DNA from 3 places in the Thomasclavelia ramosa DSM 1402 genome. Region 2 is predicted to be linked to each of the others. Evidence: riboswitches for the same ligand, from Rfam matches in the RefSeq annotation. Region 2 holds a riboswitch; each other region holds the start of a gene.
The links. A riboswitch is a leader RNA that binds a small molecule or an ion and turns the genes downstream of it on or off. The one in region 2 is predicted to bind thiamine pyrophosphate.
Positions count from the first base shown of each region.

Region 1 (3,286 bases), 1.2 Mb from region 2:
ATCTCCATTTCTGATAAATTTTTTAAATTTAAATCACTTATTTTGCAAATTTCATCCCAATCATCTTGATTACTTTGATCTGCAACGGCCCATACTGTAAAACCTTGCTTTTTTGCAGCAATTATTGCATGAAGGGCATCTTCAATAACAATGCATTCATCTTTATGGAGGTGTAATGCAGAGATTGCATAATTGTAGGCCTCGCCACTGCGTTTATCTAAAGTAGTATGATCACATGTAATAATTTCATCAAATTTTGATGTTAGATTATATTTATCAAGAATGTTAATTGTTGCTTGATAATTATTTGCAGTTAATAAGCACAGTTTTTTATGATGGTTAAAACAGTTAGTAATAAATTCCAAAGCCCCTGGTTTTAAGGGAATTTCGCTTAAATAAATATGATTCAATAAACTATTAACTTCATTGATTAAAACATCAAGAGGCTCTTTTAATTGATATGTCTCAGCGATGTATTTAATTGCTTGGTTAATTGATAGTGGTGCCAAGATATCTTTAAGATTTGCCTCAGGGGTAATTCCTTTTAATTCGAGAAAACGACTGCCTAATTCATTCCAAATGTGCATCGAATCAAGCAGAGTTCCATCCATGTCAATGATATAACCTTTAATCATAGATTCCTCGGGCATGTGCTTTTAATTTAGCGGCTGCTTCTTTTATATCAGGAGCGCTCATAATGGCTGAAACAACAGCAATACCATCAATTTTTGTTCCTTTTAAGAGTAGGCAATTGTCTTGGTTGATACCACCGATTGCTACAACAGGTAAGCCAATTTTTGTAGTTATTTCATGTAATTGGGTAAAGCTCACTGCTGTAGCATCATCTTTAGTTGAAGTATTGAACATGGCTCCCACTCCTAAATAATCAGCACCATCTTCCTTGGCGGCAAGAGCTTCTTTTAAGTTGTGAGCAGAAACCCCAATAATTTTATGAGGACCGATTATTTTTCGAACTCTTTTAACAGGCTGATCATCTTGACCGATATGAATTCCATCACTGTCTACAGCCAATGCTACGGCTACATTATCGTTGATGATAAAGGGAATATGGTATTTAGAACAAATTGTTTTGACTTTTTTTGCTTGAATAGTAAATTCTTCATCGGTTAAATTTTTTTCGCGTAATTGAACCATTGTTACTCCACCTAAAATAGCTTGTTCAATATCTTCTTCAAGTGGACGATCGTTCAACCAGCTGCGGTCGCTGACTAAATATAGTTCTAGCATGTTTCTAGTGAAGTTCAATTTTAACACCGGCTTTCAATTGATAATAATTAATTGTACTCAAGGCATCGATTAAATGCATTCTAAAACTGCTTGTTCCACTATTGTCATTACGAACTCTTTGATCAGCTAACTCACCACAGTATCCCATCATTGCAATCGTATAAGCAGTAGTTTCTAAAAGATCATTTTGACCAATAGCGGTTGTTGCTCCAAGAATTGCCGATAACATACAACCTGTTCCTGTGATTCGTGACATCATTGCACAACCGTTAGTGATTACATAGGTTTTTTCTTGATTGGCAACAATATCAGTTGCTCCAGTGATTGCGATTACGGCACCGGTTTCTTGACTAAATTTCTTAGCAAAACTAATAACTTCATTAAGATTTTCAGCTGTTACAATATCATTGATATTGGCATCGACTCCTTGAGTTGAAGTCATATTCATTGCTAGGGCTTTTATTTCGGAAATATTTCCTCGAATAACACTAAAATTAATTTCTTCAAGTAGTTTTTTTGCAGTATTAGTCCGAAGCTTGCTAGCTCCAGCACCAACAGGATCGAGAACAACAGGGTGATTTAAATGGTTAGCCATTTTTCCTGCTTTGATCATTGAAGCAACTGTCCTTTCATTCAGCGTACCAATATTGATTACTAAAGCATTACAGATTGTTGTAATTTCCTCAACTTCATGAATGTCATCAGCCATAATGGGGCTGCCATTAACAGCTAAGATGGCATTAGCACAATCATTGACAGTAACATAGTTAGTAATGCAATGCACAATTGGATTGCGTAATTTAATTTCTTCTAAAACTTTTTCAAACATATTCTTCCTCACTTTCTTAAAGCACTAAAAAGAGAATATGCCAAGTGCCATATTCCCTACTTATTGTTAGTGAGTATGTCCCTACGTTGGCATTATCCAAATCAGGTTAGCGGTCGAAGTTCACAACTTCCTCTCAGCCTGTTTACAAGCTCCCGTGCTTTAACTATATCATAGCATTTTCAAACTATTTCAGCAAACTAAGTATCAAAATTTTTTTGCGTTGATAATAAAAGAAGATTGAAATGCATAATTATATCGAGTATAATTAGTAGGGTTAGCGTTAAAACCCAGAACGGAGCGATAAAATGAAAAATAATTATGATGTTGTGGTTGTTGGAGCGGGACCAGCAGGAATCATGGCCTGCTATGAACTGTATTTGAAACAGCCGGAATTGAACGTATTGCTTATAGATAAAGGTCAGGATGTTATGAAACGTCACTGTCCAATCAAGGAAAAGAAGATCAAGTCCTGTCCAATCATCAGGAACAATGAACCGGGCTGTCTTCCTGCCTGTTCGATTACAGCCGGATTTGGCGGTGCCGGTGCCTATTCTGACGGTAAATTCAATATTACCAGTGAATTTGGCGGCTGGCTGACTGACTATCTTTCAACCAATGAGGTTGAAGATGTAATCAACTATGTTGACAATCTTTATTTAAAACACGGAGCAACCAGAGAAATAACGGATCCTACGACTGACAAGGTCAAAGAAATTGAACATCGAGGCTATGCAGTAGGATTAAAACTGCTGCGGGCCAAGGTAAGACATTTAGGAACAGAAGAGAATCTGCGGATCATGACAGAAATGTCAACGGAACTGAAAGAACATATTGATATGGCATTTAGAACAGCTGTAAAGGAAGTGCTGGTTGAAGACGGACATGCTGTCGGGGTAGTTCTGGAAAATGATGAGGTCATCAAAGCGAAGAAGATCGTACTGGCACCGGGACGAGACGGTTCTGCCTGGCTGACAAAAGTACTGAAACAGCATGGACTGGAGCTTTATAATAATCAGGTCGATATAGGAGTGCGGGTAGAGACCAGCAATATCGTAATGGAAGAGATCAACAGCAATCTGTATGAAGGTAAATTTGTCTATAATACAAGTGTCGGAACAAAAGTAAGAACATTCTGTTCAAATCCGTCAGGGCATGTAGTAATAGAGAATCACAGCGGGACGATGCTGGCGAACGGACATGCCTATCATG
Region 1 covers NZ_CP036346.1:3,123,577-3,126,862, reverse strand. Annotated here, with positions in the region: gene EYR00_RS14930 (HAD family hydrolase) at 1-635, opposite strand, end outside; gene thiE (thiamine phosphate synthase) at 628-1,275, opposite strand; gene thiM (hydroxyethylthiazole kinase) at 1,253-2,077, opposite strand; TPP riboswitch at 2,138-2,243, opposite strand; gene EYR00_RS14915 (NAD(P)/FAD-dependent oxidoreductase) at 2,383-3,286, shown strand, end outside.
Region 1: linked by a shared signal. The riboswitch ahead of thiM (hydroxyethylthiazole kinase) and the one ahead of thiC (phosphomethylpyrimidine synthase ThiC) in region 2 are both predicted to bind thiamine pyrophosphate.

Region 2 (3,286 bases):
AGTCTTTTTGTAATCATTGATGAAGTTCATCGACTTAATAAAGCGCGCCAAGATGATCTTCTTTCACACATGGAAAGTGGATTATTAATAGTCGCTGGATGTACTACAGCCAACCCATTTCATTCAATTAATCCAGCGATTCGTTCTCGTTGTCATATTCTCGAAGTTAGACCTTTAACTGTTGATGAAATTGTAGCTGGTTTAAATAAGGCAATGACTTCACCAAATGGTTTAAACAACAAATATACGATTGAAAAAGAAGCATTGCATAGTATTGCAAAATTATGTAGTGGCGATATTCGCTATGGTTATAACTGTTTAGAAATTTGTACAATTGTTTGTGAAAATAATCATATTACTCAAGCTGATTTGAAAACTGCTGCTATTAAAACTAATGTTGTCTATGATAAAGACGAAGATAATTACTACGATACATTAAGTGGTTTGCAAAAATCAATCCGTGGTAGTGATCCTAATGGTGCTATGTATTATTTTGCTAAACTGATTGAATCAAAAGATATTGAATCTTTAGAACGGCGACTTATCACAACTGCTTATGAAGATATTGGTTTAGCCAATCCAAATGCGTGTATGCGTACGGTAATTGCTATGCAAGCCGCTAAAACAATCGGTTTTCCAGAAGCTCGAATTCCTATTGCTAGTGCAATTATCGATTTATGTTTATCACCAAAATCAAAATCTAGTGAAAATGCAATTGATGCTGCATTAACTTCACTAAATGAACGTTCTTTAAAAACCCCTTCTTACTTACGTCTTACGCCGGTTGGTTTAGAAGATGATGAAAAGTATGATTATAGTCGGCCAGAATTGTGGGAATATATTCAGTATCTTCCAAAAGAACTAGGAAATACACAGTTCTATGTACCATGGATGACCAGTAATTATGAAAAAGCTTTAGCTGAGAATTATCGAAGAATTTTGAAACACGGGCGTACCAGTGATATAAAAAAACTAAATCAACAAAATAAGTAATAAAAATTGACATTTGCGTGCAGTAAAGGTAGACTTATTTATATAGAAAGGGAGCTCGTATGCGGGCTGAGAGGAAGTAATCTAACTTCGACCTGTATAACCTGATTTGGGTAATGCCAACGTAGGGATCTAGCCACTATTTTTGTTTATGTTCGGTTTGAACCTATTTTGGTCCAAACCTTTTTCTATACAAAAAAAGAATGGAGATAAAAAATGAATTACACAACACAAATGAATGCAGCAAAAAAGGGAATCATTACTCCTGAAATGAAAATTGTTGCGGCTAAAGAGAAAATGAATATTGAAGAATTGAAGACACTAATAGCCCAAGGAAAAGTTGTTATCCCAGCCAATAAGTATCATACCTGTATTAATGTAAATGGGATTGGTTCAATGCTTAAAACAAAAATTAATGTAAATCTTGGAACTTCTAGAGACTGGAAAGATTTAGATATGGAACTTAAAAAAGCTAATGATGCTGTCAATATGGGAGTTGAATCAATAATGGATTTAAGTTCATATGGCGATACTCAAAAATTCCGTCGCAAATTAACCAAAGAATGTCCCGCAATAATTGGAACAGTGCCAATCTACGATGCTGTAGTTTATTATCATAAGCCCTTAAAAGAAATTACTGCTCGACAATGGATCGATATTGTTGAGATGCATGCTCGCGACGGAGTAGATTTTATGACAATTCATGTAGGAATTAATAAAAATACAGCTCAACGTTTTAAAGAAAATAAGCGTCTTACTAATATCGTTTCTCGAGGCGGTTCAATTATTTTTGCTTGGATGGAAATGACTGGTCAAGAAAATCCTTTTTATGAATACTATGATGAAATCCTTGATATTTGTCAAAAATATGATGTAACAATGAGTTTAGGTGATGCTTGCCGTCCTGGTTCAATCGAAGATGCTGGCGATATAAGTCAAATTGAAGAATTGGTGACTTTGGGAGAACTTACAAAACGTGCATGGCAAAAAGATGTTCAAGTAATTGTTGAGGGTCCAGGTCACATGGCTTTAAATCAAATCGAAGCTAATATAAAAATTCAACAAACCATTTGCCAGGGAGCCCCTTTTTATGTTCTTGGTCCACTAGTTACTGATATTGCCCCAGGTTATGACCATATCACAGCTGCAATTGGCGGTGCATTGGCTGCCGCTAATGGTGCTGCTTTTCTATGTTATGTAACTCCTGCTGAACATCTTCGTCTCCCTGATCTAAATGATGTTAAAGAAGGAATCATCGCATCTAAAATTGCAGCACATGCTGCCGATATTGCGAAAGGTATCAAAGGGGCAAAAGATTTGGACTACCAAATGAGTTGTGCCAGAAAAAATTTAGACTGGGAAAAAATGTTTGAATTAGCCATTGATCCTAAAAAAGCACGTACATACCGCCAACAAGCAAAACCTGAAAAAGAAGATACTTGCAGTATGTGCGGTAATTTCTGTGCTATAAAAAATATGAATCGAATTTTAAATGGAGAAATTGTTAATATTTATGATGAATAAAAAAGTCGTCTGTTTTCAGACGGCTTTTAATATATAAAGAGTAATAAAAATTCAACTATTTTAGCATTTAGATTATGCTGTCGCAAGATAAAATTACTAATCATTTCTAGTGAACAATTAGTGCTAACTAATGTATGGACACCATTTGCAGAACTTCCAATTGCAACATAACCATGAGCCATACCCCCAATTGCGAGTTTGGAGGCAATTGCCATACCTCCAATTGCATAGATTCCTATTGCCATTCCACCTACAGCAAAATAGCCAATACTTAGCCCTCCTAAGCTAATTCCCCCTATAGCAATTCCTGCTAATGTCAATAAACCAATTGCCAGACCGCCAAGACTAAATACACCAAGTGCTAAAGCCCCAAAACTAAAAAGCCCTACCGCAATATTGCCAATTGCAATAATTCCTTTCGCAATTCTAAAACCACGACCTAAATTAATATGAATTAATGGAACATTTCCAATTTTAAATTTACTCTTATATTCATAAGTAAAGAGATGACGCACTACACTTCTCAATTCTTCACGGTCAACTGTAACATAATCATTACTTTCATGTCCAATTAATTCATCTAAAGATATACCAAATAGATCAGCAATTTCAATTATTCGTTCTAATTCAGGTGTAGATTGACCTGATTCCCACTTACTTACCGATTGTCTCGATACTCCTAACCGAAAAGCTAATTCCTCTTGCGACAATCCCTTTTGTTTTCGATATTTATTTAAGTTGTCATTAAACATCATTTATTTCTTCCTCCTGA
Region 2 covers NZ_CP036346.1:1,122,623-1,125,908, reverse strand. Annotated here, with positions in the region: gene EYR00_RS05355 (replication-associated recombination protein A) at 1-993, shown strand, start outside; TPP riboswitch at 1,031-1,138, shown strand; gene thiC (phosphomethylpyrimidine synthase ThiC) at 1,207-2,514, shown strand; gene EYR00_RS05345 (helix-turn-helix domain-containing protein) at 2,541-3,269, opposite strand.

Region 3 (3,286 bases), 130 kb from region 2:
ACTTTAATGAAGAACTACCTGCATTTACAGAAATAATTTTTGCCATTTTATAAAGCCTCCTTAATCTATCGTCATTATATCATCATTTTGTAAAATTTCTAGATAAAAGCATTACGTTTATTAATTTTAATATAGATTTTTTTAATCATTGGATAAAAAGAATACAAATTATTATTAATAGGTAGATTTTTAACTTTAAAGTTAGATAAAATATAAAAATATTTTTTATAAATGTTGTATTGTCGAAATATTGAACGAGTTTAGGCAATACTGCACTTGTAGAAGAAATAATTTATTATAAAGGAGAAGATTATGGAAAACAAAGTGTATGGTTATGCAAGAGTTTCAACAAGAGAACAAAATGAGGATCGGCAAATGATTGCCTTGGAGAATTATCCAATGTCAAGGAAACAAATTTATCTTGATAAATTAAGCGGGAAAGATTTTAATCGGCCGCAATATCAAAAATTATTAAGGAAAATTCGTGCTGGAGATACAATCGTTATTAAATCAATCGATCGGTTGGGACGTGATTATGAAGAAATACAAAACCAATGGCGTAAAATCACTAAAGAAAAAAATGTAAATATTGTTGTTTTGGATATGCCATTATTAGATACACGGAGTACTGGTGATAATTTAACGGGAACATTCGTGGCAGACTTGGTTCTACAGATTCTTTCTTACGTTGCTCAAACAGAGCGTGAAAATATTCGTCAGCGTCAAAGAGAAGGGATTGAAGCAGCACGAATGCGTGGTGTGAGATTTGGACGCCCTCGCAAAGAAATTCCCGAAAATTTTGAAATTTTGAAGCATCAATGGCAACAAAATTTAATTGCTTCACGGCAGGCTGCTAAAGAATTAGGCGTTTCACAGGATACTTTTTTAAGATGGGCTCATGGAAAATAACATTAGTACATTTATTTGTCCTTAAAAGGTAGAGATTATCAAGCATCTATTATGCGGTCAAAATTCGTAATAAAATATTATAAAATAACAAATTTCACACTATAAAAACATATATATTATTTTAATACATTTGAACGATATTGTCTGATTTATCGTTCTCTATATGCAATAAAAGCATATGAATTTCGGTATATGCGTTTAGGGAGAGAAACGCATATATTTTATTTTAGAAAAGGAGAAAAGCGATGGGTCTACTTGAAAAAATAGCCGATATTATGCAGTGTACCTATATTTCTGATTTAAGAGGAAGATTATCGCTTGACCATGAACAGTTACAGTTTTTAAATGAATTAAGAGCTGAAACATACGCTTTGTCTGAATGGCAAGAAGCAGTAAGGTATATTACTGGTAATTTAGATTCTTTTAATTCGGCAGCAGAAGGAAAAAACATCTTATTGGATTACTATATTAAAAAAGAAGCTACAGAAATATCAATAAAATGATTTTTTTCTTGATATTATAATAAGATAATCTATAATAGTATACGAGCCAGGGGTGCAAAATTGCTGAGAAGGGCATAAGCCTGATCCCTTATCATCTGAACTGGGTAATGCCAGCGTAGAGAGAGCAAATTTAAAATTGTTTGCTTTTTTGCGTTCGCAAAGAAGCATTTTTTAATTTTGTTAGGCTCTTTCATAAGGAAGGGGAAAAACAAATATGAAAAACAAAACATTTAAGATTACAACCAAAACAATTGCTTATATGGCGATGTTTATGGCTTTACAAGTAGTTTTAGAATTAGCTTTTAAAGTCGTTCCGGGACAGCCTCAGGGAGGAAGTATTACGCTGTCATTAGTACCGATCCTATTAGCCTCATATTTATTAGGTGGATATTACGGTATTGTTGTTGGAGCCTGCTGCTGTGGACTGCATTTTGTTTTAGGGTTGGCTACATATTGGGGGCCATGGTCATTATTTTTAGATTATTTAATTCCACTAGCTGTAATTGGTATAGCATCATTTTTTAAAAACTTTGAGATTAAAGGTCATGTAGTTTATCCTGGAATTATTGTTGTAATGATTCTTAAGTTTATCTCACATTATTTATCTGGAGCATGGCTGTTTGGAGCATATGCTCCTGAGGGAATGAATCCATGGTGGTATTCATTTGGTTATAATTTAGCCTATTGCCTACCAACTTTAATTATTTGCTACATCGGATTTGCCTTAATATATCCACGATTAAATAATTCGATTAAACTGTAAAAGAAAAGTAGCTTGCTACTTTTCTTTTCTTCTGTCTTTAAAAAGGATAGTAATTTGTGTATAATAGTACTGTTATAAAGAGAGGTAGTAAAAGATGTCAGATTCTCTGGTAGGAAAAAAAGTATTAATTCACTGTTATAAGCACGATGGAAGTATTCATCGATGCTGGGCCAAAGGATTCATCTTAGATGAAAATGATGATCATTTTATTGCAATCAATAATCGCACCTTAGTAACTGAATCTGATGGTCGAATGTGGCATACAAGAGAGCCTGCCATCTGTTATTTTCCTAAAAATAAGTGGTACAATGTGATTTGTATGATTCGTAAAACAGGAGTTTATTATTATTGTAATATTGCTTCACCAACTTTATATGATGGTGAGGCATTGAAATATATTGATTATGATTTAGATTTAAAAGTATTCCCAGATAATAACTATCGGGTTTTAGATGAAGAAGAGTATAAGCAACATGCTAAACAGATGAATTATTCAAAAGAATTGGATAGAATATTAAAAAAACAATTAGAACTGCTAATTGATTTAGCAACGAAACGTGAAGGACCGTTTAGTGAAGATTTTACGAAACATTGGTATCATGTATATGAAGATTTGACACAAGGATAGGAGAATACAATGGAAAAAGTAATTAAAGTAAATAACCTTGAAGAAACGATTGCTTTGGGTAATCGTTTAGGCTTGTTATTACAACCAAATATGCTATTGACTTTAAGTGGCGACTTAGGAGCCGGGAAGACGACCTTTACCAAAGGAATTGGTCAAGGATTAGGGATTACCAAGGTTATTAATAGTCCTACTTTTACCATTTTAAAACAATATCAAGGTCGCTTGAATTTGTCACATTTTGATGCTTATCGTTTAGAAGGACAGGATGATGATTTAGGATTTGAAGAAATTTTTGATAGTGATGATGTTTGTGTTGTTGAATGGGCTAATTTTATTGAAGATATTTTACCGGTAGACCGTTTAACAATTGAAATAAAAAAAATTGATGAAAATATTCGCGAATTTGTCTTTAAAACAAATAGTGAAAAATACGCTCAAGTTGTGGAGGCTTTAACATGAAGACAATTGTAATGGATACATCAA
Region 3 covers NZ_CP036346.1:1,248,311-1,251,596, forward strand. Annotated here, with positions in the region: gene EYR00_RS05925 (acetate/propionate family kinase) at 1-46, opposite strand, end outside; gene EYR00_RS05930 (recombinase family protein) at 313-909, shown strand; gene EYR00_RS05935 (hypothetical protein) at 1,155-1,412, shown strand; TPP riboswitch at 1,451-1,552, shown strand; gene EYR00_RS05940 (energy-coupled thiamine transporter ThiT) at 1,627-2,175, shown strand; gene EYR00_RS05945 (DUF402 domain-containing protein) at 2,270-2,803, shown strand; gene tsaE (tRNA (adenosine(37)-N6)-threonylcarbamoyltransferase complex ATPase subunit type 1 TsaE) at 2,813-3,262, shown strand; gene tsaB (tRNA (adenosine(37)-N6)-threonylcarbamoyltransferase complex dimerization subunit type 1 TsaB) at 3,259-3,286, shown strand, end outside.
Region 3: linked by a shared signal. The riboswitch ahead of EYR00_RS05940 (energy-coupled thiamine transporter ThiT) and the one ahead of thiC (phosphomethylpyrimidine synthase ThiC) in region 2 are both predicted to bind thiamine pyrophosphate.